DNA from 3 places in the Vogesella oryzagri genome. Region 3 is predicted to be linked to each of the others. Evidence: predicted binding sites of a transcription regulator. Region 3 holds the regulator's gene; each other region holds the start of a gene.
What was found. The regulator FNR, encoded in region 3, switches genes on or off when oxygen is low (the NO sensors DNR and NnrR bind a similar motif). The targets are predictions, from matches to a motif close to TTGATNNNNATCAA.
Positions count from the first base shown of each region.

Region 1: a site for FNR is predicted at 4,821-4,834, ahead of cobA (uroporphyrinogen-III C-methyltransferase). Genes of this name have one in related genera too.
Region 2: a site for FNR is predicted at 2,938-2,951, ahead of ABNW52_RS14345 (adenosylcobalamin-dependent ribonucleoside-diphosphate reductase). Genes of this name have one in related genera too.

Region 1 covers NZ_JBEFLD010000001.1:99,406-109,171, forward strand. The annotation lists gene ABNW52_RS00465 (universal stress protein) at 1-185, shown strand, start outside; gene ABNW52_RS00470 (MFS transporter) at 270-1,871, shown strand; gene ABNW52_RS00475 (hemerythrin domain-containing protein) at 1,952-2,383, shown strand; gene ABNW52_RS00480 (DUF2249 domain-containing protein) at 2,370-2,585, shown strand; gene ABNW52_RS00485 (hypothetical protein) at 2,585-3,844, shown strand; gene cobA (uroporphyrinogen-III C-methyltransferase) at 3,968-4,762, opposite strand; gene ABNW52_RS00495 (c-type cytochrome) at 4,911-5,336, shown strand; gene ABNW52_RS00500 (cbb3-type cytochrome c oxidase subunit I) at 5,377-6,810, shown strand; gene ABNW52_RS00505 (cytochrome c oxidase subunit 3) at 6,976-7,560, shown strand; gene yfcF (glutathione transferase) at 7,682-8,326, shown strand; gene ABNW52_RS00515 (VOC family protein) at 8,323-8,721, shown strand; gene ABNW52_RS00520 (cytochrome C oxidase subunit IV family protein) at 8,822-9,082, shown strand; gene ABNW52_RS00525 (CbbQ/NirQ/NorQ/GpvN family protein) at 9,093-9,766, shown strand, end outside.
Region 2 covers NZ_JBEFLD010000007.1:176,044-185,809, reverse strand. The annotation lists gene ABNW52_RS14345 (adenosylcobalamin-dependent ribonucleoside-diphosphate reductase) at 1-2,873, opposite strand, end outside; gene ABNW52_RS14340 (DUF748 domain-containing protein) at 3,088-6,381, opposite strand; gene ABNW52_RS14335 (hypothetical protein) at 6,572-6,733, shown strand; gene ABNW52_RS14330 (glutamine synthetase family protein) at 6,746-8,083, shown strand; gene ABNW52_RS14325 (ParB/Srx family N-terminal domain-containing protein) at 8,195-8,881, shown strand; gene earP (elongation factor P maturation arginine rhamnosyltransferase EarP) at 8,951-9,766, shown strand, end outside.
Region 3 covers NZ_JBEFLD010000006.1:126,112-135,877, forward strand. The annotation lists gene ABNW52_RS12590 (Rrf2 family transcriptional regulator) at 1-334, shown strand, start outside; gene hemN (oxygen-independent coproporphyrinogen III oxidase) at 418-1,824, opposite strand; gene fnr (fumarate/nitrate reduction transcriptional regulator Fnr) at 1,936-2,682, shown strand; gene ABNW52_RS12605 (flavodoxin family protein) at 2,740-3,195, opposite strand; gene ABNW52_RS12610 (DUF1853 family protein) at 3,203-4,114, opposite strand; gene ABNW52_RS12615 (RNA methyltransferase) at 4,111-4,887, opposite strand; gene ABNW52_RS12620 (inositol monophosphatase family protein) at 5,032-5,820, shown strand; gene ABNW52_RS12625 (DUF3149 domain-containing protein) at 6,071-6,205, opposite strand; gene ABNW52_RS12630 (cytochrome d ubiquinol oxidase subunit II) at 6,416-7,426, opposite strand; gene ABNW52_RS12635 (cytochrome ubiquinol oxidase subunit I) at 7,423-8,760, opposite strand; gene ABNW52_RS12640 (GbsR/MarR family transcriptional regulator) at 8,764-9,333, opposite strand; gene ABNW52_RS12645 (diguanylate cyclase domain-containing protein) at 9,641-9,766, shown strand, end outside.

The DNA.
Region 1 (9,766 bases), on a different contig from region 3:
CGCCGCACATCGCGGTGGGGCACACCGCCAGCACCATCGCCCACTACGCCAGCGAGGTACGCGCCCACCAGGTGGTGATGGGCTCGCATGGCCGCTCCGGGCTGGGGCGCGCGCTGCTGGGCTCGGTCACCAGCGAGGTGATTCGCCTGTCGTCGGTGCCGGTGACCGTGGTCAGCCACGAGTAAATATCCTGCCGTTTGCCCGTCGGCGCCCGCGCTGACGGGCGTCTTGTTTTCTCCACCCCGCTGTTGCCGGACCCGATTGCCACCATGACTGCCCCCGCTACCTCCACGACACCGTTGCCGGCCTGGACGCCGCTGAAACAACCGCTGTTCCGCATGCTGTGGAGCACCTGGCTGACGGCCAACATCTGCATGTGGATGAACGACGTGGCCGCCGCCTGGCTGATGACCTCGCTCAGCAGCAGCCCGGTGCTGGTGGCGCTGGTGCAGGCGGCGTCTACCTTGCCGGTGTTCCTGCTGGGGGTGCCGTGCGGGGCGCTGGCAGATATCGTCGACCGGCGCCGTTTTTTCATCGCCACCCAGTTCTGGGTGGCCGCGGTGGCCATTACCCTGAGCCTGACCACTTTTCTGGGCTTGCTGACGCCGGGGCTGCTGCTGACGCTGACGTTTGCCTACGGCATCGGCCTGGCCATGCGCTGGCCGCTGTTCGCGGCGCTGATTCCCACCCTGGTGCCCCGGGCCGAGCTGCCGGGTGCGCTGGTGCTCAACGCGGTGGCGATGAACCTGTCGCGGGTGATCGGCCCCATCGTCGCCGGCGGCATCATCGCCGCGGCCGGCAGCGGCTACGTGTTTCTGCTCAACGCCGTGCTGTCGGTGGCCATCGGCCTGCTGCTGCTGACCTGGCGCCACCAGCAAAAGATCAGCTCGCTGCCGGGCGAGCGCTTCTTCGGTGCCATCCGCGTGGGGCTGCAGTACGTGCGGCAGTCGCCGGAACTGCACATCATCATGCTGCGGGTGTTTACCTTCTTCACGCTGTCCACTGCCTTGCTGGCGCTGCTGCCGCTGGTGGCGCGGCGCTTTCCCGGCGCCGGTGCCGGCACCTTTACCCTGCTGCTGGCCAGCATGGGCGCCGGCGCGGTGCTGGCGGCGTTCCTGCTGCCGTATGTGCGCCAGCACCTGCCGCGCGACACCCTGTTGCTCTATGGCACGCTGCTGCATGCCGCCATCACCGTGCTGGTGGCGCATGTGCCCAGCCCATGGTTGGCTGCCGTGCTGATGCCGCTGGCCGGCATGGCGTGGATCTCGGTGGCCAACTCGCTGACGGTGTCGGCGCAGGCGGCGCTGCCGGACTGGGTGCGCGCGCGCGGCATGTCCATCCACCAGATGACCATGATGGGCTCCAGCGCGCTGGGCGCCGCGCTGTGGGGGCAGGTGGCCAGCATCAGCAGCGTGCCGACGGCGCTGACCATTGCCGCCGGCTGCGCATTGCTGGGCTTGCTGCTCACCCGCCGCCTGACGCTGGGGATACACAACGAGGACAAGTCGCCGGTGCGGCTGTGGCAGGCGCCGGAAGTCGCCATCGACATCGAGCCGGACCAGGGCCCGGTATTGATCATGGTGGAGTACCGCATCGACCCGAGCCGCGCCGAGGAGTTTGCCCAGCTGATGCGCGAAACCCGGCGCTCGCGGCTGCGCAACGGCGCGCTGTCGTGGGAACTGTTCCACGATACTGCCGAGCCCGGCGTCTATATTGAACAGTTCACCGACAGTTCGTGGTTGGAATACCTAAGGCGCAACGAGCGCGGCACCGCCGCCGACCTCAGCCTGCGCGACCGCCGGCATGAGCTGCATCTGGAGACCGCGCCGCCGCGCATCCGCCGTTTCATCGCGGCGCCGGTGGCGCGCTGAAATACCCTTGACCGATGTCATGTCTGCCAGCGCCCGCCGCGCCGCACAATGCAAGCAAGCTCAACACCGGTGCTGCCGACATGACTCTCACCCGCTGTTTTACCCAGGTGCATCGCGCCTGTGACGATCAATTCGTGGCCGTGGAAAATGCGCTGCGTGATGGCGACTGGCCGCAAGTGGTGGCCAGCTGCACGGCCTTCTGCCAGGCAATGGAACACCATTTTGCCGAGGAGGAAAACGTGCTGTTTCCGGCTTTCGAGCAGGCCAGCGGCATGGGCCAGGGCCCCACCGTGGTGATGCGCCACGAGCACGCCGAAATGCGGGTGCTGATGGACGAGATGCGTGCCGCCGCCGCGGCGCTGGATGGCGATGGTCTGGCCGGCGCTGCCGATACCCTGCTGCTGCTAATGCAGCAGCACAACCTGAAGGAGGAGAACATCCTGTACCCGATGTGTGATCGCGTAGGCGATATGAGCGTACTGTTGGCGGAGCTGGGCCATGTCCCCGCGTGACCTGCGCGGCCTGCTGCCGCCCGAGCCGATAGAGATCATCCTGGATGCGGTGGACGAGGGGGCCAGCGGCCAACGTCTGTCCTTCGTGCTGCCGCACTTTCCCGGCCCCTTGTTGCCGATGCTGCGCGATCGTGGCGTGCGCTTCGACAGCGAAATGCTGCCGGACATGTCCGGCGTGATCTTCCACGTGGATATCCCCTGATGCAGGCGATACCCAGTTATGACAGCGCACCGCCACTCGCCCTGCCGGTGCGTTTTTTCATGGCGGCGTGGGTCTGGCTGCTGTTGCTGGCCGGCGCCTGGATCGGCACGGCCGATGGCGGCTATCCATCCCCCGCGCTGTGGCTGCCGCTGCATATGCTGGCGCTGGGGGTGCTGGGCAATGTGATGCTGGGCGCGCTGCTGCAATTGCTGGCGGTGGTGTCGGCGCTGGCCTTCCCTCGCCCGGGGCTGTGGCAGCACGGCTTGTGGGGCTGCTGGCAGGTAGGCTGCGCCGCGCTGGCGCTGGGCTTTGCCGGCGGCCTGTCGCCGCACTGGCTGCAACTGGCCAGCGTAGCCTTGCTGGCGGCGATGGGCTTGCTGGTCTGGCTGTGGTGGCTGCTGTGGCAGAGTCCGGCACAGGACAGCAGCAGCCGTGGCCTGCGCCTGGCGCTGCTGTGCCTGCTGTTGACGCTGGGGCTGGGCGTGGCGCAGCTGGGCGTGTTCGGCTGGGGGCTGTCCTGGCCGCTGCTGAGCTTGCTGCCGCTGCATCGGCTGGCGGCGCAGGGCTGGGTATGGCTGCTGCTGGTGGCGGTGGCGCAGGTGATTCTGCCGATGTTCCTGCTGACCCCGGCCTTGCCCGGCTGGTGGCAGCGCTGGGCGTCGCCGGGCTGGGGCGGCTTGTTGCTGCTGGCCGCGGCGCTGTCGCTGCGCTGGCCGGACGGTGGCTGGTGGTGGCTGGCGGCGCTGCCGCTGCCGCTGTGTGGCTGGGTGTGGGGCAAGGCGTTGGCACACAGCCGTCGCCCGCATGAATGGCTGCCGCGTTACTGGCAGCTGGGGTTGGGGCTGATGTTGGCTCTGGGTCTGGCGTTCATCGCCGGGCAGTGGCAGGACAGCGACTGGCTGCGCCGCTTGCAGGGCTGGTTGCTACTGCCGGGCGTGGTGCTGACACTGTGCGTGGGCATGCTGTACCGCATCATCCCGTTCCTGCTGTGGCTGCAGCTGCGGCGCGGCGTCAAGCCGCAGCAGAAGGTGCCATCGCTGCAGGTGCTATTGCCGGAGGCGCGGGCGCGGCAGGGCTGGCGCGCGGTGTGCCTATGGCAGCTGTGCGGCGTGGCCTGGTGTCTGGCCCCCGGGCTGTGGCTGCTGCCGGCGCTGGCCGGTACCCTGCTGGCGCTGCTGCTGGGCTGGCACTATCACGCCGCCTGGCGTTGCTGGCGCCAGGGCACGCAGCCGGTGGCCAAGGCGGTGCCGGTGCAGTAAGCAACTGCCGGCGCTAAAGGTCATGTGCAGTACGCGGTAGCGCCAGCAACGGCAAAAAGGTTGGCCGCAAAGTGGTGAACTTTGCGGCCAACCTTTTTGCTTGGTCGGTAGCGGAATACGGCGTCAGCCGGCGCTGCACTCCGCGGTTTGCCGCTGCCAGCTGCTGGCCAGCGCCACCACTTCTCCGATCACCAGCAGCGCCGGCGGCTGCGGCGCTTCGCGTGCCACGCAGTCGGCCAGTGTGGCCAGGCTGCAGCGCAGCACTCGCTGTCGTGGCGTGGTGGCCTGTTCGATCACGGCCACCGGGGTGTCGCCACTGCGGCCGTGCGCCTGCAGCTCGGCGGCGATGGCGGCCGCCTCGCCCAGGCCCATGTACACCACCACGGTCTGTTCGCGGCCGCTGTGTGCGGCCCAGTCCAGCCCGCTGGCGCCGTCGCGACGGTGGCCGGTGACCAGGCTGACGCCCTGCGCACAGTCGCGGTGGGTCAGCGGGATGCCGGCGGCGGCGGCGGCTCCTACTGCGGCGGTGATGCCGGGCACCACTTCCACCTCGATACCCGCTGCCAATAGTGCGGCCAACTCTTCGCCGCCGCGGCCAAACAGCAGCGGGTCACCGCCTTTCAGCCGCACCACGCGATGGCCGGCCTGCGCCTCGGTCAGCAGCAGCTGGTTGATCTCGTGCTGCGGCAGGGTGTGGCGGCTGGCGCGCTTGCCGACGCAGATCAGCCGCGCGCGCTTGTTGATCAGCGCCAGTATTTCCTCGGCCACCAGCAGGTCGTACAGCACCACGTCGGCCTCGGCCAGGCGGCGCAGCGCCTTGAGGGTGAGCAGGTCCGGGTCACCGGGGCCGGCACCGACCAGGCTGACCTGGCCGCCGTGCAGCGGGGCGGGATGGGAAAAGGGCAGGGCGGGATTCATGCGGTTCTCCGCAACGATGGAATGACGCCAGTGTAGGAAGGGCAGGGTCTGGAAATCGTTGATCGCGGTCAATGCTATCGGGAAGCCCGAAAACGTACATTTCGGGCTGAAATGCCGGGATGCCGGAGCAGATGACTAGGAGGTTGCGATGAGCGCCAGTTTCACCAAATCCACCGCGCGCAATATTTTTTATGGCGGCGCGGTGTTCTTCTTCCTGCTGTTTGTCGCACTCACGTTCGACACCGTGCAGGCGCTGCCCAAGCGGGACAACCGGGCCAACCTCACCGAACAGGTGGCGCGCGGCAAGAAGCTGTGGGAGACCAACAACTGTATCGGCTGTCACACCCTGCTGGGCGAGGGCGCCTACTTTGCGCCGGAGCTGGGCAACGTCTACCAGCGCCGCGGCCCAGACTTCATCAAGGCCTGGATCAAGGCGCAGCCGACCGGCGTGCCTGGCCGTCGCCAGATGCCCAATTTCCATCTGACCGATGCACAACTGGACGATCTGGTGGCATTCCTGAAATACAGCTCCGAGATCAATACCAACAACTGGCCGCCGAACATCGAAGGCTGAGCCCGCACCGCTTGCTGACTTACTTACCCAGGAGACGAGCATGACTTCCTCCACTACGGCCACACTGAACCCGGCAACGGGCAAGGCTGCGGCCAACGTTCAACTCAAATACCGCTCGCAGGCGGTGGCCAAGCCATACTTCATGGCCGCCATCGGCCTGTTTGTCGGCCAGATCATCTTTGGTCTGGTGATGGGCCTGCAGTACGTGATCGGCGATTTCCTGTTCCCGGAAATCCCGTTCAACGTGGCGCGCATGGTGCACACCAACCTGCTGATCGTGTGGCTGCTGTTCGGCTTCATGGGCGCAGGCTACTACCTGATCCCGGAAGAATCCGAGCGCGAGCTGCACAGTCCGAAACTGGCCATCATCACCTTCTGGGTGTTCCTGATCGCCGGGGCGCTGACCATCGTCGGCTATCTGGCGGTGCCATACGCCACGCTGGCCAGGATTACCGGCAACGACTTGTTACCCACCATGGGGCGCGAGTTCCTGGAGCAGCCCACCATTACCAAGATCGGTATCGTGGTGGTGGCGCTGTCCTTCCTGTTCAACCTCAGCATGACGGTGCTCAAGGGTCGCAAGACCAGCATCAGCATGGTGATGATGATGGGCTTGTGGGGACTGGCGATCTTCTTCCTGTTCTCGTTCTATAACCCGATCAACCTGGTGCTGGACAAGTACTTCTGGTGGTGGGTGGTCCACTTGTGGGTGGAAGGCGTCTGGGAACTGATCATGGGTGCCATGCTGGCCTTCGTGCTGGTGAAAGTCACCGGCGTGGACCGCGAAGTAGTCGAAAAATGGCTGTACGTGATCATCGCCATGACGCTGATTACCGGCATCATCGGTACCGGTCACCATTACTTCTGGATTGGTACGCCTAGCTACTGGCAGGTATTTGGTTCGGCCTTCTCCGCGCTGGAGCCGATCCCGTTCTTCATGATGACGCTGTTCTCGTTCAACATGGTGAACAAGCGCCGCCGCGAACACCCGAACAAGGCTGCCGTACTGTGGGCGCTGGGTACCGGTGTGATGTCCTTCCTTGGCGCCGGCGTGTGGGGCTTCCTGCACACCCTGGCTCCGGTGAACTACCTGACCCACGGCACGCAGATCACTGCCAGCCACGGTCACATGGCCTTCTACGGCGCCTACGCCATGGTGGTGATCACCATGATCTCCTACACCATGCCGATCCTGCGTGGCCGCGAAGCCAACAGCAACCGTTCGCAAGTGGTGGAGATGTGGTCGTTCTGGCTGATGACCATCGCCATGGTGTTCATCACCCTGTTCCTGACCGCCGCCGGCATCCTGCAGGTATGGATGCAGCGCATGGGCAGCCAGCCGCTGTCGTTCATGGCAACGCAAGACCAGCTCACCTTCTTCTACTGGCTGCGTGAAGGCGCCGGGGTGATGTTTGCTGCCGGTCTGGTGTTGTACATCATCAGCTTCTTCGTGCGCGGTGATGCGCGCGACTGATTCCGTGTATGTGTGTGTGTAACGGTTGGCGCCCCTGCGAGGGGGCGCCTTTTTTACGCGCACAGCGGGTGGGCCGAGCACGGTGGTAACGGGCCCCAGCCCGGTTCGCCCCGAATGGATTTTTACTGGCCTGCTCCGCCCGCGGAGCCGGCCCGGAGCACGACAATGCAGACGACAAGGTTGGCCGCCAGCGCACCGCGCACGGTGCCGGGCGATCTGGCGATGTGGTTTTTCATCCTGGCGGAGTTGGCGGTATTCGGCCTGTTCTTCGCCATTTACGGCGTGGTGCGCGCGCGGCAGCCGGAACTGTTCGCCGCCGGGCAGCAGCAGCTGTCGCTGCTGCCGGCGATCATCAACACCCTGCTGCTGATTGCCGGCAGTGCGGCGGTGGCGGCGGCGGTGCGCAGTTTTGCCGCCGGTCGTGCGCGGCATGGCCAGCGCTGGCTGCTGGCGTCGCTGGCCTGTGGCGGCGGCTTCCTGCTGCTCAAGAGCATGGAGTTTGCCGCCAAGTTCGGCGCCGGCATCACCTTGTCCAGCAACGATTTCTGGATGTTCTACCTGGCGCTGACCGGCTTTCACTACCTGCACGTGGTGCTGGGTATGGTGATCATCGCCGCGGTGTATGTCCGCGCGCGGCAAGGCGCTTACGATGCGGCCAACCATGTCGGGGTGGAGACCGCCGCCGCCTACTGGCACATGGTGGACCTGGTGTGGCTGGTGCTGTTCGCGCTGGTGTACGTGGCGCACTGAGTGCCACTGCGGCGCCGACTGCAGAACAATGCATTCTGGATGGTCAGGCTGTGACGGGCGGCCGGACAGGGTAGAGTGGTAGCCAATGTGTTTGCCCTCCCACCCATCCGAAAGGAACACCATGTCCCAGCCTTACCTGCTGTATGTCGACAGCCAGAACCTGAGCCCTTACGCCATGTCGGTGTTCGTCACCCTGACCGAAAAGGGCCTGCCGTTCGAACTGCGCACCGTTGATCTGGAAAGTGGTGCCAACCGCCAGCCGGACTACGCCGCGCTGACCGGCATGCAGCGCGTGCCGCTGCTGCTGGCCGGCGATTTCCGCCTTGCCGAGTCGTCTGCCATCAGCGAATACCTGGAAGACTGCCACCCGGCACCCGCGGTGTATCCGGCCGCGGCGCAACTGCGGGCGCAGGCGCGGCAAGTGCAGGCCTGGCTGCGCAGCGATCTGATGCCGCTGCGCGAGCAGCGCACCACCGAAGTGGTATTCCGCCGCCCGGCCATTGCGCCGCTGGATGCCGCCGGGCAGCAGGCCGCCGCCAAGCTGGTGGCGGTGGCCTCCGAGCTGCTGGCGCACGGCGGCGCTAACCTGTTCGGCGACTGGTGCATAGCCGACGCCGACCTGGCGCTGATGCTGCAGCGGCTGCTGCGCGCCGGTGACCCGCTGCCGCAGCGGCTGGCCGACTATGCCGCGCAGCAGTGGCAGCGCCCGTCGCTGCAGGCTTGGCGCCGGCTGGGCGATGCAGCCGGTGCGGGAGTGTCGCCATGAAGCAGAGCCTGGGGCTGGTATCGCTGCTGGTGCGCGACTACGACGAGGCGCTGGCGTTTTTTGTCGGCAAGCTGGGCTTCGTGCTGCTGGAAGACAGCTATATTGCCGAGCAGGACAAGCGCTGGGTGGTGGTGTCGCCGCCGGGCGCCAGCGAATCGCGACTGCTGCTGGCGCGGGCGTCGAATGACGAGCAGCTGTCGCGTGTCGGCGCGCAAACCGGCGGGCGCGTGTTCCTGTTCCTGTACACCGATGACTTCGCCCGCGACTACGCCCGCTACCAGGCCGCCGGCATTGAGTTTGTCCGCCCGCCCCGGCAGGAAGCCTATGGCACGGTGGCGGTGTTCAAGGACCTGTACGGCAACCTGTGGGATCTGCTGCAGCCGGCCGCCAGCTGACGCCGCGCCCGCCGCCGCTGCCACCCCCGCCCGCCCTGCGCGGGCTTTTTCTTGCCTGTCGTCAAGGTTGGCCGCAACCCTGCTGCGGCATGCTTCGGCCATGACTTCCCCCGTTTCCCACCGCGGGCTGTGGCTGGTTTGGCTATGGCTTTCCGTCCTTACCCTGTTGCTGGCCTGGCTGGCCGACTGGCGCGCCGGCGGCCATACCGTGGCGCTGCTGGCACTGGCCGGTGCCTGGCTCAAGGGCGTGGCGGTGGCCGAAGAATTCATGGCGCTGCGCCATGCGCCGTTGTGGCTGCGCAGCTGCGTGCATGGCTGGCTGCTGCTGGTATGCGGCGGCCTGCTCACCAGTTTCCTGTAGGAGCCCCCAGATGAATGCCCCCGTCCACGCCGCCATTGCGGCCAACGTTCCCTATTACCAGCCGGTGGCCGACGAATGCGCGGTGTTCGAAAATGCCTGGCGTCACCAGTTGCCGGTGCTGATCAAGGGCCCCACCGGCTGCGGCAAGACCCGCTTCGTCGCCCACATGGCGGCGCGGCTGGGGTTGCCGCTGTTCACCGTGTCCTGCCATGACGACCTGTCCGCCGCCGATCTGGTCGGCCGCCACCTGATTGCCGGTGGCGACACCCGCTGGTGCGATGGCCCGCTCACCCGCGCAGTGCGCGAGGGCGGCATCTGCTACCTGGACGAAGTGGTGGAGGCGCGCAAGGACACCACCGTGGTGCTGCACCCGCTCACCGACGACCGCCGCATCCTGCCGATCGAGCGCACCGGCGAAGAGTTGGCCGCACCGCCCGGCTTCATGCTGGTGGTGTCGTACAACCCGGGCTACCAGCACGTGCTCAAGACGCTGAAACCGTCTACCCGCCAGCGCTTCGTGGCGCTGAGTTTCGACTTTCCCGCCGCCGAGGTGGAAATGGCGGTGTTGCGCCACGAAGGCGGCGCCGACGAGATGCTGGCCCGGCAGCTGGTGCAACTGGCCGGCCAGATCCGCCGCCTCACCGGCTACGACCTGGACGAAGCGGTCAGCACCCGTTTGCTGGT
Region 2 (9,766 bases), on a different contig from region 3:
CAGGCGCCGACATGACCGCAGGCGGTGCAGAACTCGCAGCCGTCCTTCTTGATCAGCGCGCGGTTGCCGCATTCCGGGCAGGCCTTGCCGGCCATCTGTGCCGGCGCCACGCTCACCACCGCGCTTTCGAACAGATCGCCCTGCTCCGGCACCATCACCCCCATTTCCTCCACCGGCACCCCTTCCTCGCTGAGGATGCCCAGCATGGCGTAGCGGTGGATCACCAGTCGCGCCAGATAGGCCTCGGTAGACGGCCAGCTCTGCGACTTGTCGCTGCCCGGGGTGCGGGCAAAGAAGTCGGCCTGCGGCTCGGCGTAGCTCAGCAGCTTGCGCAGCTTCATGCCGATCCACGCCGGGTCGATCACCCGCATGTCGAGGCTGAGCATCTTGCACAAGCCGTCCAGCTCGCGCGGGTAGTGGCCGGCCAGCCACAGCGAGTACGGCCGGCGCTGACCGTTGGGCAGTACCAGCTCCTTCACGAACAGCACGAAATCGTCGCCGGTCTGCGGGTTGTTCACGTCCACCGACCAGCTGATGGTGCCGTCGGTGCCGGATTTCGGCTCCTTGCGCGCAAACAGCGCGTCCATCACCGGGGTGGCATCGCCGTCGGCCAGGCTCAGCGCGCCCAGCTGTTCAACACGGTATTTCACCACCCGGCCCAGCGCGGCGGCGGCGGCGCTGCTGCCCACAGGGCCATCACCCAATTCGGCGCGGTAGTGGCGATCACCGCGGGTGGCGGCCAGCGCGTCCAGCTTGGCGGCCAGCCAGGCGCGGTCGCGGCAGCGCATGTCCATCGACAGCGTCTTGGCAATCGCCCCCAGGCCGCGCGGCACGTCGCCGTTTACCCAGCATTCGAACGGCAGCGGCGCCTCGCCCGGCTGCTGGCCTTCGATATGGCCGACCATTACCGCAAAGTCACCCTCCTCGCCTTCCACCATGAAGGTCCACGACGGGTTGCCTTGCTTGAGCTTGGGGCGGTGCGGCCACTTCAGGCTGGCCAGCGCCGGGCTGGGCGCGGTGTTCAGCGTGATGCGGCGGTCAGGGTCGTTCTGGTTGCCCAGGTCCTGCGGCAGCTGCTGACTGGGTGCAGGGTTGGCCGCAGGCGTCGGCTCCACCGACAGCACCGAACCCAGCACGCTGTTGGGGCGATAGGTGGTGATGCCCTTCAGCCCGGCGCGCCAGGCTTCCAGGTACAGGCTTTCGAAATCGGCGAACGGGTAATCGCCCGGCACGTTCACGGTCTTGGAGATGGCGGTATCCACGTACGGCGCCACTGCCGCCACCATGCGCATGTGGTCCAGCGCGCTCATCTGCAGTGCGCTGACAAAGTAATCCGGCAGCGCATTGGTATCCCCGCCCTGCATGCGGTACACGCGGTAGGCGTGGTCTTCCACCAGGTATTCCTGCTGCGTGCCGTCGGCCATGCGCTTCTTGCGGGTGTAGTACCAGCTGAACGGCGGCTCGATGCCGTTGGAGGCGTTGTCGGCAAAGGCCAGCGAGATGGTGCCGGTAGGCGCGATGGACAGCAGGTGCGAGTTGCGGATGCCGTGTTTGCGGATGCGCGACTTGATCTTGTCCGGCAGGCGGCTGGCGCAGTGCGGCGCCGCCAGGTACTTGTCGGCATCAAACAGCGGAAAGGCGCCCTTCTCGATGGCCAGGTCCACCGAGGCATCGTAGGCGGCATCGCGCATGTGTTCGGAAATGCTGGCGGCCAACCTGCGGCCCTCCTCGCTGTCGTAGCGCACCTTGAGCATGATCAGCGCATCGCCAAGGCCGGTGAAGCCCAGGCCGACGCGGCGCTTGTTCTGCGCCTCGCGCTGCTGCTCCGCCAGCGGCCACACGGTGAGGTCCAGCACATTGTCCAGCATGCGGATCGAGGTGCGAACCACCTTCTCGAAGGCCTTGAAGTCGAAGCTGGGCGCCTCACCAAACGGCTGGCGCACGAACTTGCACAGGTTGATGGAGCCCAGGTCGCAGCAGCCGTAGTCCGGCAGCGGCTGCTCGCCGCAGGGGTTGGTGGACTCGATCACCTCGCAGTACGACAGGTTGTTGTCGGCGTTGATCTTGCTCATGAACAGCACGCCCGGCTCGGCGTGGTCATAGGTGCAATGCATGATCTGCTGCCACAGCTCGCGCGCGCGCACCTTGCGGTACACCCACAACCCATCGCCGCGCTGGTAGCTGCCGGGGAAGGCATCGGACGCCGGCGCCACCGCGTGGGTCAGCTCCCAGTCGCCGTCGGCGTCCACCGCCTGCATGAAGGCATCGGACACGCCCACCGAGATATTGAAGTTGGCCAGGTCGCCCTGGTCCTTGGCGTGGATGAAGGCTTCGATGTCCGGGTGGCTCACGTCCAGCACGCCCATCTGCGCGCCACGACGCGCGCCGGCGGATTCCACCGTTTCGCAGCTGCGGTCGAACACGCGCATGTAGGACACCGGGCCGGAAGCGCGGCTGTTGGTGCCCTTCACCCGCGCGCCCTTGGGGCGGATGCGGCTGAAGTTGTAGCCGACGCCGCCGCCACGGCGCATGGTCTCGGCCGACTGCAACAGCGCCTCGTAGATGCCGACCTTGCCGTTTTCGGATTCGGACACCGCATCGCCCACCGGCTGCACGAAGCAGTTGATCAGCGTGGCCTTGAGATCGGTGCCGGCGGCGGAATTGATACGGCCACCGGGGATGAAGCCGCCATCCAGCGCCTCGAAGAACAGCGGGGCAAAGCGTTGCGGATCCTGCTCCAGTGCGGCCAGCGCCTGCGCCACGCGCTGGCGCACTTCGCTTACCGACTGTTCGCCGTTCTTGGCGTATTTTTCCAGCAATACTTCGCGCGAAATATCCTGTTCCGCAAACACGGCGCTGTTGTCCCGGTTCATGCCATCCCCGCTATATGTGGTGTCAGAAAAAATGGAATCTAACTAGATATAGCGGGTATTGACCTTGATAGCCATCAAAGCTGTACCAGTGGCCAGCCCGGCTGACCGCGGCTGCAGTGCCGATGCAACAGCCCGCTCCGCAGCGCCAAAACAACTGCGGCCAACCTGGTGACAAGGTTGGCCGCAGCACGACATACCCCCGATGGGTGCTGGTTTATTTCAGCTTGATCAACAGCGGCACGCCATCCTTGTCGGCCTTCACCTTGTCCGGTTCCAGCACGCTGATGCGGCCTTCCAGGGCCGGTTGCGCCGCCAGCAGCAACTGCCGCGCTGCCTCGCCGCGCGCTTTGGCCAGCGCGTTCAGTGCCGCCTGATCCACCTTCTGCGCCGCCAGCAACTCCTTGCGCATCGCCTGCGCGCGCTCGGCGGTGTCCTTCTCGCTGGCCACCCGTTTCAGCCAGGCAAAGCGGCCGATCTGCGCGGCGTAGACATCGCCCACCGCCTTGCGGATCGCCGGGTCGCCCATATCCGGCAGCGGCAACGGTTCGTCGGTCTGCAGCTGGTAGGCGGCGCGCTTGAGGATGTCGCTGTCGACGCGGTAGCGCGCCAGCTCGCGGCTGTCCTCCTCGGCGGCGTAACCGCCGCCGATGGCCAGCGCCAGCTTCGGCCGCTTGGCCATCAAGTCGGCCAGCTTGCCCAGTTTCTCGCGTTCCGGCGGCGGAATGCGGTCGTCGCCGGCATCGGCGTAGATCTCGTCGAAGCCTTCGCCACCGAACAGCGCGCGGAACGGTGCGGTCACCACTTTCACCAGGATGTTGCGGATCGCCTGCCACACCAGGTGGCCGTAGGAGAAGTCCGGCTGGTCCAGGCTGCCGGCCACCGGCAACGACAGGTCGATGCGGCCATCGCTGTCTTCCAGCAGCGCCACCGCCAGCCGCAACGGCAGGCGGGTACCGTCGTAATTGGCCACCTCGTTGCCCAGCTGGATATGGTCGATCACCACGCGGTTGTCACCGTTGAGCTGGCGGTCTTTCAACAGGTAGCGCAGCTCGGTACTGAGGCGGCCATCGGTGATCTGCCAGCCGGCAAAGGTCATCGAGTACGGGTTGAGGCTGCCCAGCGGGATGTTGCGGAAGTTCAGCGTCATGTCCAGATCGCGCGTCACCTCGAACGGCGACAGCGCGCCACGAATGCGCACGTCGCCGAACTGGTCGACGCGGCCATCCAGCGTCACCGTGCCGCGGCGGCCCGGCTTGCTGGACAGCCCCAGCACGGTACCGGACAGCGAGTGGATGCGGGTACCGAAACTGGGCTGCAGCCCCAGGTCGGCAAAATCCATGCGCGCATTGCGCACGCGGATGGCGCGCACGTCCACCACCGGCGCGGCGCTGCCTGTCGCCGGCTTGGCGCTGGCGGCCGGCTTGGCCGTGGCCGGCTGCGGCTTCATCAGGTGCGCAAAGTTGGGCACCCGCTTTTCATCGAGAATGAAACGCAGCTGCGGCGCCACCAGCCGCACGTCGGCAATGCTCACCCGCTGCGGCTGCGCCTTGATGCCGCTGACGGCCAGCTGTTGCCAGCCCAGCAGCGGCTCGCGCCGGCCCGGCTCGAACAGCGCCAGTTTATCCAGCTGCGCCTTGCCATCGGCCTGCCAGCGGCTGCCGGCCAGCGCAAAGCCCAGCTCGGCGGACAGCTCGCCGCCGCCAAAGCGCAGCACGGTCTGTTCCAGCGCATACGGCGCCACGCCGGCCAGCGGCAAACGGCTGGCCTGCAACTGGCCCTTGATGTCCTGCAGGTTGGCCGCAAGCGTGGCATCCAGCTGCAACTTGCCCTGGCCGAGGCCGCCGCCCAGCTGCAGCGCCCAGCCCTGCTGCGGATCACCAGACACACTGGCCGCCACATCGGCCAGCTGCAGTGCCACCGGCGTGGCGGTGCTGCTGTCGCGCCAGCTGACGCTGCCGCCCGCCAACGTCAACTCGGGGTAGTGAATCTGCCAGGCTGGTGCTGCCGGCTGCCCGCTTGCAGCTGCCGGCGCGGCAGTGGCGGGCGTTCGCTGGCGCAGTGCTTCGGCAATATCCAGCTTGCCGTCCTTGCTGCGGTTCACCGCCAGCTGCAGTCCCTGCAGCGTAATGTTGCCCGGGACAATGCGGTGCTTGCCCAGATCCAACTCGCTGCTGGCCAGCTGCACGCCGGCCAGGCTGGCAAATGCGGGCTGGCCACCGCTGGCAGCGGTCAACTGCGACAGCGCCAGTGTGGCGCCCTGCACCTTCACCCCGCCGTTGGCATCGACGGCGACGGCGGCTTGCATACTGTCCAGCTTGAGGCTGGCGGACAGCGGCGCGATAAAGCCCTGGTGCGTGGCCCGCAGCTGCCAGTTTTCCAGCCGGATGCGCGGCAGGTTGACGCGCCAGCCCGGCGCGGCGGCATGGTTGGCCGCAGGTTTGGCTGCCGCCGCCGGCTGGGCCACTGGTATGGCGGCCAGCCAGTCCGGCTGCGCTTGCGCATCCAGCACCGTGGCCAGCTCGCCGCCGGCCAGGGTCAGGCTGCCCAGGGTCAGCTGGCGGTTGACCAGGTCGAACTGGCCGCCGGTCAGCGCCAGGCTGGCCAGCTTGAATGGGCTGCCGCTCTGCGGCGCCGCCAGCGCCAGGCCATCCAGCCGGGCGCTGAAACCGCGCGACCAGGCACTGGCCGAAACGCCGGCCAGGTCAAAATGGTAAGGCACGGTGGCGGCCAGCTTGCCCTGCGGTGCGGCCAACTTGAGGTGCGGCTGCGCATAGGGCCAGATGCTGGCCAGGGTGAAGCCTTCCACTTTCAGCACGCCGTCCGACTGCAACGGCTGCAGCAGCAGGCTGCCCTGCCACGCCAGCCGGGTGCCATCGTCCAGCTCCGCCGCCAGCTGGTAGCGGCCGTGGTTGTCCGGCAGCGTCGACAGGTTCTGCAGGTGGAAGTCCAGCGGCAACACCTGGTGCTGCACATCACCGCCCAGCGCATCCTGCACATGCGCCTGACCCTTGTTCAGCGCCAGCATGCGGATCAGCAGCTTGGGCGGCTGCGACGATTTTTCCTGTTCCGGCTGCGGCGGCCCGCTGGCGTCCTGCAGCAGCCGGCTCCAGTTCCACTCCCCCTGCGCATTGCGCTTGGCCCACAGCTGCGGCGTGTCCAGCGCGATGTCGGCAAACTGGAAGCGGCCGATCAGCAGCGGCAGCCCTTCGGCATCCACGTTCAGCCGGGCGGCGCTAAACAGCGGGCTGCCGTCGCGGTCGCGCAGCGCCACGTCGTGCAGGGTCAGCCGCAGCGCCCACGGCGCAAACTCCACCTTGCCCAGTGTCAGGCTGCGGCCAATGTCTTTGGCCCAGTTGCCCGCGGCGTAATCCACCGCTTTGGGCACCCCGGCCCACAGTCCGGCCAGTAGCGCCGCCAGCGCAGTGGCGCTCCAGCCCAGGCGGCGCCCCCAGCGGCGGGCGATTGACGGGCGGGCAGCCGCGGTTTCCGGCGGATTGGTTTCATTCATAATTAAACAGTCCTGTAGCACTGGACATGATTGTGGTCTTTCTTCCACAACAGCCCGTGGCAAACGCGCGGCACAGTTGCCGCCGGGCGCTTGCTGCTTTTAGCATGACGCTCGCCCGATGATGATTTTAAACATCAAATATCAGCGGCGATTTTCATCTTTCATTCTATACCGCGAAAGGACACGCATTTTGATTGATCTGACCGGGCTGGGCTTCCAGCGCCAGCCCCTGCCCCGCCACCCCAGCGACCAGCGCCTGTGCGCCACGCTGGCTTTTCTGACCCTGGCACAGCGCCGCAAAACGCTGCTGAACCACGAGCGCCGCATTACCAGTTCCGGCGCCCATACCTGATCGAGACCCTTTATGAACAATGCCCAGCAGATCCAGCAATGGCTGGACGACAATCGCATCACCGAAGTGGAATGCCTGATTCCGGACATGACCGGACTGGCGCGCGGCAAGATCGTGCCGCGCCACAAATACAATCCGGCCGAGGGCCTGCGCCTGCCGGAAGCCGTGCTCAGCATGACCGTGACCGGCGACTTTCCCGAGCAGGACTTCACCTCGGTAGCCGACCCGGACATGCGGCTGATTCCGGATGCCAGCACCATCCGCCCGGTACCATGGGCGAAGGAACCGACCGCCCAGATCATCCACGATTGCGTCAATTTTGATGGCAGCGCTGCCGAGCTGGCGCCGCGCAATGTGCTCAAGCGCATCCTCAAGTTGTACGAGCAGGAAGGCCTGTCCGCCATCGTGGCGCCGGAAATGGAGTTCTACCTGGTAGAGGTAGAGCCCGACGAAGACATCCCGCTGCGCCCGCCGGTTGGCCGCACCAAGCGCACCGAGGCCGGGATGCAGAGTTTCAGCATCGACGCGGTAAACGAATACGACAACATCTTCGACGAGATCTACGACTGGTGCGAGGCGCAGGGCCTGCACCTGGATACGCTGATCCACGAGATGGGCACCGCGCAGATGGAGATCAACCTCGATCACGGCGACCCGCTGGCGCTGGCCGACCAGGTGTTCCTGTTCAAGCGCACCGTGCGCGAGGTGGCGATCCGCAACAATATGTACGCCACCTTCATGGCCAAGCCGATGCAGGGCCAGCCGGGCAGCGCCATGCACATCCACCAGAGCGTGGTGGATGCCGCCGGCAACAACATTTTCAGTAACGCCGACGGCAGCCCGGCCGATGCCTTCTTCCACTTCATCGGCGGGCTGCAGACCTACCTGCCGGCGGCGATGCCGTTCTTCGCGCCGTACGTGAACAGCTACCGCCGCCTGAGCCGCTTCACCTCGGCACCGATCAACCTGAGCTGGGGCTACGACAATCGCACCTGCGGCCTGCGCGTGCCGCATTCCGGGCCGGAGGCGCGGCGGGTGGAAAACCGCCTCGCCGGCGTCGACGTCAACCCATATCTGGCGATGGCCGCCAGCCTGGCCTGCGGTTACCTGGGCATGCAGCAGCGCATCCAGCCGGCCGAGCCGCTGAGCGGCAGCGCCTACGAGCAGCCGCACCAACTGCCGCGCCACCTAGACGACGCCATCGACATGCTGCTCAAGTGCAAGCCGCTGGCCGACATTTTTGGCGAGCACTTCATCCGCACCTACAGCGCGATCAAGGAAGTCGAGTACCGCGAGTACTTCGACGTGATCAGCCCGTGGGAGCGTCGCTTCCTGCTGCTGCACGTGTAAGCCACCACCGCACTCTCACGGCCGGGCCATGCGCCCGGCCGTTTTGCTTGCCGCTTGCCAGACCGTGCCGGCGCGGCTTAGCGTGACGGCTTTCACCCGCCGGATGCCCCCATGCGCCACTTGCTGCTTGCTCTGCCGCTGCTACTGAGCACCGCCCTCGCCAGCGCCGCCCCCTGCCAAGCCGACACCCCGATCGGGCAATGGTGCGACACACCGTTAGCCGCATTGCATCCCACCCAGCCCGGCATTGGCCAGCTGCAGGTGGAGAACGAAGCCGCCGAACTGCGCGAGCTCTCCGCCGACAAGCTGGCGGCCAAGATCCGCAAGAAGGCCATCCCGGTGGTGATCGGCCCCGGCGGTACGCTGTACCTGGTGGATCGCCACCACTTTGCCAGTGCGCTGCTGCGCCTCGGCGTGGCTGCCGCCAGCGTGCAGGTAATCGGCCGGCTAACGCAGCCGGACACTTTCTGGCACGACATGGCGGCGCGGCACTGGAGCTGGCTGCGCGACCAGCAGGGCCGCCCGTTGGCGGCAAGCGCGCTGCCCGCAACCCTGGCGGCGCTGCCGGACGACCCCTACCGTTCGCTGGCCGGTCTGTTGCAGGACAAGGGTTATGTCGCCAAACAGGACGAGGTCTATTTTGTCGAGTTTGCCTGGGCCAGCTGGCTGGGGCAGCAACTGCACTGGGCCAACATCGATCGCGGCAGTCTCAAGCAGCAGCTCAAGCAGGCGCAACAACTGGCCTGCAGCGCCGCCGCCAGCCAGCTGCCGGGTTATCCGGGCAAAGCCTGCCGCTGAGCCTGCGGCATCGGCTTTGTCTCGCCGTAGCGCCTGCGCTATGCTGCGCAGCCATTCAAGGAGACCGACATGCCGCGCCTGCGCTGGGATATTTTCTGCACCGTGATCGACAACTTCGGCGACATCGGCGTCACCTGGCGTTTGGCGCGCCAGCTGGCCGCCGAGCATGCGGCCGATATCACGCTGTGGGTGGATGACCTGGCCAGCTTCGCCCGCATCGCCCCGGCGCTGGACCCCACGCTAGCCACGCAAATGCTGGGCGACATCCACATACGGCGCTGGGACAAGCCGTTTACCAGCGATTTCACACCAGCCGACGTGGTGATTGAGGCCTTCGCCTGCGAACTGCCGGCCAGTTACCAGCAGGCAATGGCCGCGCGCGCGCGCAAGCCGGTATGGCTGAATCTGGAATATCTGTCGGCGGAAGACTGGGTAGCCGGCTGTCATGGCATGGCCTCGCCGCATCCGCGCCTGGCGCTGACCAAGTATTTCTTCTTTCCCGGTTTTGGCGCCAATACCGGCGGCCTGCTGTGCGAAGGCTGTCTGCTGGCCGCCCGTGACGCCTGGCAGGCCGACCGTGCGGCACAGGATGCCTACTGGCAGGCGCGCGGCGTGCCGCCCTGCCCGGCCGGTGGGCTGCGCATCAGCCTGTTCGCCTACGACACCCCGGCTGCGGCGCAATGGAGCGCAACGTTGGCCGCAGGCACGCCGCCGGTGCAGTTACTGGTGCCGCATGGCCGGGTACTGTCGGATGTGCTGGCCGGCATCGGCATCAGCCAACCCGGCCATGCCGGCGATGTCTATCAGCACGGCGCGCTGAGCATTTACGTGCTACCGATGAGCGATCAGGACGGCTACGACCGCCTGCTGTGGAGCTGCGATGTC
Region 3 (9,766 bases):
CAATCACCTGGTCAAAGTGGTGCATTTCATGGCGCAGCACGACTGGCTGGCCACCAGCCGCGGCAAGGGCGGCGGGCTGGCGCTGTCCCGCCCCGCCGCGCACTACCGGCTGGGCGAGGTGATCCGTTCGCTGGAAGACATCGGCGACCTGATCGACTGCGCCGAACCGCCATGCTTCCTGCGTGGCCGCTGCCAGCTGAAAGGCGTGCTGGACGAAGCACTGAGTGCTTTCTTCGCCGTGCTGGATCGCTATACGCTGGCCGACGTGGTGGCCACGCCGACCGGCGAGGCCATCGCCGTGCTGCACATGATGGGCGTCCACAACCGCAGTTGACCCCGCCACCGGCCAAGGTTGGCCGCAAACAAAAAGCCCGGCATGCCGGGCTTTGTTGCGTGCAGCGCAGGCTGGGCGCGGCGTCAGATGGTCTTGGAGTAGCGTGCCTTGGTTTCGCGTTCGCGCAGGTGACGGTCGAACACCATGGCGATGTTGCGGATCAGGAAGCGGCCCTTCGGTGCCACCATCAGGAAGTCGCCATCGAAGGTCAGCAACCCCATGTGCTGGAATTCGCGGATCAGCGGCAGCTCATCGGCAAAATAATTGGCGAAGTTGATGGCGAAGGTTTCTTCGATTGCCTCCACCGACAGCGAGAAGCGGCACATCAGCGACTGGATCACGCTGCGGCGCAGAATATCGTCCTGGGTCAGCGTCATGCCGCGCAGTACCGGCAGGTGGCCGGCATCCAGCGCCGCATAGTAGGCGTCGATGTCCTTTTCGTTCTGCGAGTAACAGGGGCCGACCTTGCCGATGGACGACACCCCCAGCCCGATCATGTCGCAGTCGGCGTGGGTGGAATAGCCCTGGAAGTTACGTTGCAGCCGGCCCTGCTGCAGCGCGCGGGTCAGTTCGTCGTCCGGCTTGGCAAAGTGGTCCATGCCGATGAACACGTAGCCGGCGTCGGTCAGCTGCTGCACCGAGTTCTGCAGGATGTCCAGCTTGTGCGCGGCCGTGGGCAGGTCGGCCTCGTTGATGCGGCGCTGCGGCATGAACACGGTCGGCAGGTGCGCGTAGTTGTACAGCGCGATGCGGTCCGGGTTCATCGCCAGCACCTTGTCCACGGTGCGGCGCACCGAGTCGGCATTCTGCAACGGCAGGCCATAGATCAGGTCCACGCTCACCGACTTGAAGCCGGCTTCGCGCGCAGCATTGATCACGGTGAGGGTTTCTTCCTCGCTCTGGATGCGGTTTACCGCCTGCTGCACCGCCGGGTCGAAGTCCTGGATGCCCACGCTCATGCGGTTGAAACCCAGTCGGCCCAGGTGCAGCACGGTGTCGCGGCCAACCTTGCGCGGGTCGATCTCGATGGAGAACTCGCCATCCGGCAGCAGCTCGAAATGCTGGTTGATGGCCGCCATCACCCGGCTGAGCTGCTCGTCGGAGAGGAAGGTCGGCGTGCCGCCGCCAAAATGCAGCTGGATCACCTTCTCGCGGTAGCCGAGACGGCCGGCCACCAGCGCGATTTCCTTTTCCAGGTAGTCCAGGTATTGATCGGCGCGGCTCTTGTCCTTGGTGATGATCTTGTTACAGCCGCAGTAGTAGCAGATGGTGTTGCAGAACGGCACGTGCACATACAGCGAAATCGGCCGATGGCTGGCACCGATGGCATGCTGCTGCAGCCAGTGTTCGTAATCTTTCACCCCAAAACCGCCGTGAAAACGGTCGGCAGTGGGGTAGGAAGTGTAGCGCGGGCCGGAACCTTCAAGTTTTTCGATAAGCTCTCGATCGAAAACACATTGGGTGGGCATAAAGGGGGCGGTGGGTGTCATAATTTTCTGGCTTGGAAAACTGGTGGTGGGCTGGTAAATTTGCGCTAATTGACACTTGCCACGCTTTGACGCGTGTCAAGCAAGCCTCTAGCCTTGCGAAAACCGGAACCCATGACCGAGCAAACCCCCTCCCTGCACACGCTGAAAGTGTCGTGCTCCAACTGTAGTTTGCGCGAACTCTGCTTACCAGTCGGCCTGAACCGGGAAGAAATGGCCCAGCTGGATGCCGTTATCCGCCAGAGCCGCCGCCTGAAGCGTGGCGAATACCTGTTCCGCTCCGGCGAAGGCTTCCGCTCGCTGTACGCGGTGCGTACCGGCTTCTTCAAGACTTGCGTCTCCAGCCAGGACGGCCGCGAGCAGGTCACCGGCTTCCACATGTCCGGCGAGCTGATGGGGCTGGACGGCATCTCCGCCAGCCAGCACGGCTGCGATGCCATCGCGCTGGAAGACAGCGAGGTGTGCGAGCTACCGTTCAACCGCATGGAAACCCTGGGCCGCGACATCCCCAGTCTGCAGCACCACTTCTTCCGCCTGATGAGCCGGGAAATTGTGCGCGACCAGTCGGTGATGCTGCTGCTGGGCAATATGAAGGCCGAGGAACGGTTGGCCGCCTTCCTGCTCAACCTGTCGCAGCGCCTGGCCGCGCGCGGCTTTGCCGCCAACGATTTCATCCTGCGCATGAGCCGCGAGGAAATCGGCAGCTTCCTGGGGCTGAAGCTGGAAACCGTCAGCCGCACGCTGTCCAAGTTCCAACAGCAAAGCTGGCTGAAAGTGGACCACAAGCACATCCAGATGCTGCAGCCGGAAGCACTGAAGGCGCTGGTAGCCGGCTGCTCACAAGCCAACAGCCTGCGCTGAACCGCAGCGCCACCACAACGCCCCGCACTGCGGGGCGTTTTGCTTGTCGGCCCGATACTAGATGGCGCCGATCGACAGCGCCGCCGCCAGGGTGGCGCCCAGTTCTGCCGCGGCCGCCAGCGCCGCCTCCGTCACCTCGCCCTTCACCAGCACGGGTGGCAGCGCTTCGTGCAGCGGGTAGCCGCTGGCGATGCGGCGGATGGCGCTGAGCGCGCCCTGGCCGTCGTTGCCGGCGCTGATGATCACCGCGTACGGCAAGCCCGCCACCTTGCCCTGTGCCGGGTAAAAGGTCCGATCGAGAAAATCCTTCAGCGTGCCGGCCATGTAGCCGAAGTTTTCCGGCGTCGCCAGCACCAGCGCGTGGCAGGCCAGCAGGTCGTCGATGCCGGCGTCCAGCGCCGGTAGCAGCCGCACCGCCACATTGTCCTCGCCGCCGGCCGCCGCCGCGGCCGCCGTCACCAGCGCCAGGGTGTGGCCGCTCTGGCTGGCGTAGACCAACAGCAGGGTTTTCATGGTGCGCCTACGATGCGGCCAACTTGCGCTGCAGCTCGGCCAGCATGCCGGGCAGCGGCCAGTCGTCGCGCACCACGAAGCCGCGGGCGATCTCGTGCCAGTCGCCGTCCGCCCCCGGCGTCAGCTCCGCCACCAGCCGTGCGCCGTCGACCGCCGCCAGCTCGGCCTGCAGCTGTACCAGGGTCAGCACCGCAGCAGCCTCGGCGCGTGCCGGCGCCAGCCAGCTCAGCCGTGGCAGCAGCAACCAGCGGCTGTCGGCGGCGTGTTGCGGCCAGGGTTCGGACAATCGCCGCCACCAGCCGCAGCAGGCATCCGCATTGAAGGGAAAAGCCGGGCGCGGCGCCCCCGGGTAGAACAGCCAGCCGGAAAGGCGGCTGTAGGCCGGGCAGCCGGCAAAGCCCGGCGGCAGCTTAGCCGCCGGATGGCAGGACAGCGCCAGCTGGCTGGCCAGCTTGCGGTACTTCAGCGGCCAGGCATCGCGCAGACTGGGACCGACCAGCTCGCCGCCGGCGGCATCCAGCTGCAGATAGAACTTGCTGGCCGCCTCCAGATGCAGCGGCTGGCCGTCGATGCGCAGCAGGTAGTCGAATTCGCCGATGCTGCGGCCGTGCTCGGCCAGCGGCAGGTTGGCCGCCACGCAATCGATATGCGGCGCCAGCTGGAACCAGAATTCGAGCAGCGACTCGGCATACACCCCCAGCCGCCGCGTGGGACGCGCAGCCAGCCAGTCGAGCAAAGGCTGCGGCGCGGCATCCAGCGCCATCAGTTGCGGCCAACCTTGCGGCCCCAACAGCCGGGCACAGTCGATTTCGGCACCGCTGTGCCACGGCGCCGGGCAACTCAGCAGAAAGGCCAGATCGCGCACCGGCTGGCAGCGTAGTGCGCTGAGGCCTTCGGCCAGCCGGTGACGGTAGCTCATGACTCGTGACCGTCCTTGTCGCCGTCCTGGCCCTTGCCGGCCAGGCGCTGCGCCTGCTTGTAGAAGCCGCGCAGGATGTCGATCTCCTCGCGCAGCAGGCCAGCACGGTGGAACATGGTGCGCAGGCGGCGAATCATGCGTTCGCTGTTGCGGCGGCGGTAGTAGCCGATGTCTTCCAGCGTGGCATCCAGATGGTCCACCATGCCGTCCACCTCGCCCTGGGTGGCGCTGTTGCCGTCCGGCTTCAGGTAGTCGACGCTGACACCGGTGTGGCTGAACAGCTCGTAAGTCATCACCTGCACCGCCATCGCCAGGTTGAGCGAGAAATACTCCGGGTTGCCGGGGATGGTCACCAGCCGGTTGCACTGCTCCACTTCCTCGATGGACAGGCCGAAGGTCTCGTTGCCGAACACCAGCGCCACCTGCTCGCCCTCACGCGCCCGCGCGATCAGCTCCGGCGTGGTTTCGCGCGGGATGGACAGCGGCGTGGTCAGTTCGCGGCGGCGGCTGGTCAGCGCGCAGGCCACGGTAACGTCGGCCAGCGCCGCGGCCAGCGTCGGTACCACGGTGGCGGTCTGCAGCACGTCCACCGCACCGGACGCCAGCGTGTCCGCCTCCTCGGATGGAAACACCTTCGGTTCCACCAGATACAGCCGCGTCAGGCCCATGGTCTTCATCGCCCGCGCCGCCGAACCGATGTTGCCCGGATGGTTGGGGCGCGCCAGCACGACGCGAATGTTCTTCAAAAAATCAGGTACTTGGGGTTTATTCATCAGGTGATTTTGCGTAGAATCGCGGGTTTTCCGAAACGCCCGTCGCTGCGACGGGGTTTTGTCGCTCCTTAACCCAGACAAGTTTACGGCAGGCGTCGCCCGACAGCGGGACGACGATTGCCCATTTCTATTGTGAGGCCGTCAATGCATCCTATGCTCAATGTCGCGGTAAAAGCCGCTCGCCGCGCCGCCAATGTGATCCAGCGCGCATCGCTGAACCTGGACACCATTCGCGTCGAAAACAAAAAGCACAACGATTTCGTGTCCGAAGTCGACCGTGCCGCCGAACAGGCGATCATTGATGTCATTCTGGAAGCGTATCCGAAGCACGGGATTCTAGCAGAAGAGTCCGGTGCCTCCGGCCTCGGCAACGCCGAATACGAGTGGATCATCGATCCGCTGGACGGCACCACCAACTTCATTCACGGCCATCCGCAGTATTGCGTGTCCATCGCGCTGGCGCACAAGGGCCAGATCCAGCAGGGCGTCATCTACGACCCCAACCGCAACGATCTGTTCACCGCCAGCCGTGGTGTGGGCTCGTTCCTGAACGATCGCCGCATCCGCGTTTCCAAGCGCATCAACATGAACGAATGCCTGATCTCCACCGGCTTCCCGGTAGTGGACCAGAGCATGCTGGATACCCACCTGGACATCCTGAAGGATGTGCTGAAGAAAACCGCCGGCGCCCGCCGCGAAGGCTCCGCCGCGCTGGATCTGTGCAACGTGGCCTGCGGTCGCGTGGATGGTTTCTTCGAATTCAACCTCAAGCCGTGGGATATCGCCGCCGGCAGTCTGATCGTGCAGGAAGCCGGTGGCATGGTCACCGACTTCCACGGCGAGCAGACCTGGTTTGAAAGCGGCGACATCGTGGCCGCACCGCCGAAGGTGCTGGGCCAGCTGCTGCCGATCATCGCGCAACACGTAAAGTAAGCCGGACCAGACAAGTCAAAGCCCCCGCGCACTCGCCGTGCCGGGGGCTTTTTGCTTGCCGGCCGCGCTGCGGCCAACCTTGCGCGGCGGCATCGCTAGCCGCTAACGCTGCGCCGGAGTACGTCCATCCCGGCTGGCCGGTGGCGACAGGCGCTGCGGCGAAGACAAAAAAAGGGGGATACGGCCCACCACCGTACCCCCAAACACACACACATCAAGAGGATTCTTGCCGGCATCGGCTGCCGGGGCCTTACTGATCGTCGCGGGAATTGGCTTTCTTGATGAAGTAGCTGATGCACACCCCCACGATGACGGTCGTTACGGAAATAACGATGATGCTCAGTCGACCTACATCATCCGATAGCAGCTGTTTCCACAGTTCCACGATGCTCTCCTTCCGGCAACCCGGCATTCAATCTGAATGCAGCGATCTTACCCCTGCGTAGACTAGGGGCTTTGACACAAGTCAAGCAGCACTAACGCTGGTAACGGTTTGTATCTCGCAATGCAACATACAGCGCACGGGCGTGCGGTGCCGAGCAAGAAAAAGGGCAGGATTTCTCCTGCCCTTTTGTGTTGGCGCAATGTTTTTACTTCAGGAATAGCTTAGATCGCGCGCCTTGCCCCAGAACACGCGGTAGGCAAACACGGTGTAGCCGATGATGGCCGGCAGCACCACCGCGGCGCCGATCAAGATCACCCACAGCGCCTCGGCGTCGCTGGCGGCCTGCCAGATACTCAGCCGGCCGATGACGATCTCCGGGAACACGCTGTAGGCCAGCCCCCAGAACGACAGCAGCACGATGCCCACCGTGGCGGCAAACGGCAGCCAGCAGAAGCTGTCGCGCCCAGCCGCCTGCCTTGCGGCCAACCTTGGCAGACTGACGGCCAGCAGCACGAACAGCGCCAGGCTGATCAGCGGCAGCGGCAACAGCAGCAGGAAGTCCGGCAGCGTGAACCACTTGGCGGCGATGCGGCTGCTTGCCAGCGGGGTGGCGATCGACACCGCGGCCACCGCGAGGCCGGTACCCAGCAGCGCGCGCTGCGCCCAGCGCGTGGCACGCTGCTGCAGCTCGCCCTCGGTTTTCATGATCAGCCAGCCGGCGCCCAGCAGCACGTAGCCGGCGGTCAGCCCGGCGCCGGCCAGCAGCGCAAAGCCCCAGGCCGCGGCGCCGGGGGCGAAGCCGGTCAGGTAACGCCCCAGCATCACGCCCTGGCTGATGGCCGCCAGCAGCGAGCCGGCAGCAAAGGCGGCGTTCCACGCCGGCTGGTGGTGCGCCTGCGCCTTGACGCGGAAGTCGAAGGCCACGCCGCGCAGGATCAGCCCCAGCAGCATCAGCGCCACCGGCAGGTACAGCTCGCCGAGGATGATGCCGTGCGCCATCGGAAACGCTACCAGCAGCAGGCCGACGCCCAGCACCAGCCAGGTTTCGTTGGCGTCCCAGAACGGGCCGATGCTGGCGATCATGGTGTCGCGCTGGCTGTCGCTGCCCAGCGGCAGCAGCACGCCGACGCCCAGGTCATAGCCATCGAGGATCACGTAGGCCAGCAAGGAGATGGCCATCAGGCCGGCGAAGATCACCGGCAACCACAGTTCCGCATTCATGCCGAGACTCCTTCAAGGTTGGCCGCAGCCGGCTGGCCGGCCTTCTTCGCGAGGTAAAACACCACCGACACGTAGCTCGCCAACAGCACCGCGTACAGCGCCAGGTACATCAGCAAGGTGGACAGGATCATGCCGCCGCCCACCGTGGATGCCGCATCGGCGGTGCGCAGGATGCCGGTCACCAGCCACGGCTGGCGGCCGATCTCGGTCACGTACCAGCCGGCCAGCGTCGCCAGCCAGCCGGAAAAGGTCATCGCCACCAGCACGCGCGTCAGCCACGGTGCCGGTTCGCCACGGCGGCGCAGCTGCCACGCCGCCAGCCAGCTGGCCAGCAGCATCGCCACGCCGACCGCCACCATCACGCGGAAGCTCCAGAACACCTTGGCCACCGGCGGATGCGCGCCGGCAAACTCGTTGAGGCCGCGAATCTCGCCCTCCGGCTGGTGGGTGATGATCAGGCTGGCCAGCTTGGGAATGCCCAGCGCGTAGCGGTTGGACTGCGTCGCCTCGTCCGGCAGCGCGAACAGCAGCAGCGGCGCGCCGCGCTCGGTGTGCCACACGCCCTCGATCGCCGCCAGCTTGGCCGGCTGGTGGTGGAAGGTATTCAGCCCGTGCGCGTCGCCGACCAGGATCTGCAGCGGAATCAGCACGGCGGCCAAGGTGACGCCGGTTTTCAGCGCGTGGCGCACGCCGCCTGCGCGGTCGCCGCGCAGCCAGCGGTAGGCCGACACCCCGGCCACCAGGAACGCCACCGTCAGGCCGGAGGCCAGCAGCATGTGCGTCAGGCGATACGGCATCGACGGGTTGAAGATCACCGCCAGCCAGCTCTGTACGTGTACCTTGCCGTCCACCACGCTGACGCCGGCCGGGGTCTGCATCCACGAGTTCAGCGCGATGATCCAGAACGCCGACACCGTGGTGCCGAACGCCACCAGAAAGGTGGCCAGCGTGTGCACGCGGTTGCTCACCCGCGAGCGGCCGAACAGCATGATGCCGAGGAAGGTGGCCTCCAGGAAAAACGCGGTCAGCACCTCGTAGGCCAGCAGCGGCCCGGCCACATTGCCGACGTGCTGCATATAGCCCGGCCAGTTGGTGCCAAACTGGAAGCTCATGGTGATGCCGGATACCACCCCCAGCGCAAAGGTCAGCGCGAAGATCTTCACCCAGAAGCCGTAGGCGTCCAGCCACGCCGCGTCGCCGCTGCGGTCGAAGCGGGTCTTGAAGTACAGCAGCACCCAGCCCATGGCGATGCTGATGGTGGGAAACAGGATGTGGAAACTGATGTTGGCCGCAAACTGGATGCGCGCCAGCGTGACGGGGTCGAGCGACTCCATGATCTACTCCTCCTTGCCGCTGTCGCGGCTGGTGAGCCGCGACAGGCTCTGGGTGAACTGCAATACCTTCTGCACCTGGCTGCCCAGCTTCATCAGCTTCTGCAACGTGTCCACGTCCATGTCGCGGATGTCGGCAAACCACTTGGTGACCAGCTCGATCAGCTGGTACATCTCGTTCATGCGCGCCTGGGCATGGCGCTCGGCATCGCTGCCCGGCGTTTCCAGAATCGCGCCGCGCAGCATGGTCAGCGTCGGCTCCACCTCGCGCTTCTGCCGCTCCTCGGCCAGGGTCTTGAAGATCGCCCACACGTCGTCCGGGGTGGAGAAGTATTCGCGGCGGTCGCCCGGCAGGTGCTGCAGCTTGACCAGCCGCCACGCCTGCAATTCCTTCAGCGCCATGCTGGTATTGGAGCGCGAACAGCCGATGGCCTCGACGATGTCGTCGGCGTTGAGCGGTTTGTCGGACACGTACAGCAAGGCGTAGATCTGGCCCACGGTGCGGTTGATGCCCCAGTGGCTGCCCATCTCGCCGAAATGCAGCACGAAGGACTGGATCAGGGGTGGCAGGTTCATGTCTTTTCCAATTTTCAGTAATTTCTGAAAGTTTGACATAAATCAAAGACCAGCCGCAAGCGCCATCCCACACTCAGTAACCAACAACAGTGCCAACGCCGTGCTGGCAAGCCTTCCGGACGCACAGCCTGCCCACGGCGCACGTCCCCCGTTGCGCCGCAATCAGCAGCATGTCTGCCCTGCATCAAGTGGCGGCTGAGCACCGCTTCACCGCCGCGCCCGCCACGGCTCCAGCGCACGCCAGTTGATATTGGCGGCAGCCGGCACAAAAGCGATACTGTAGCTATCGAAATACCCCGGGGTGCTCATGGCAGACCCTTCCAGGCTTGGCATCGAGTTGCTGCACGCCACCGCCCCGACCGTGGGCGGCCAGTATCTGCAGGCGCTGGTCAGCGGCGTGGCCAGGCATTTCCCGCACAGCCAGGCGCTGATC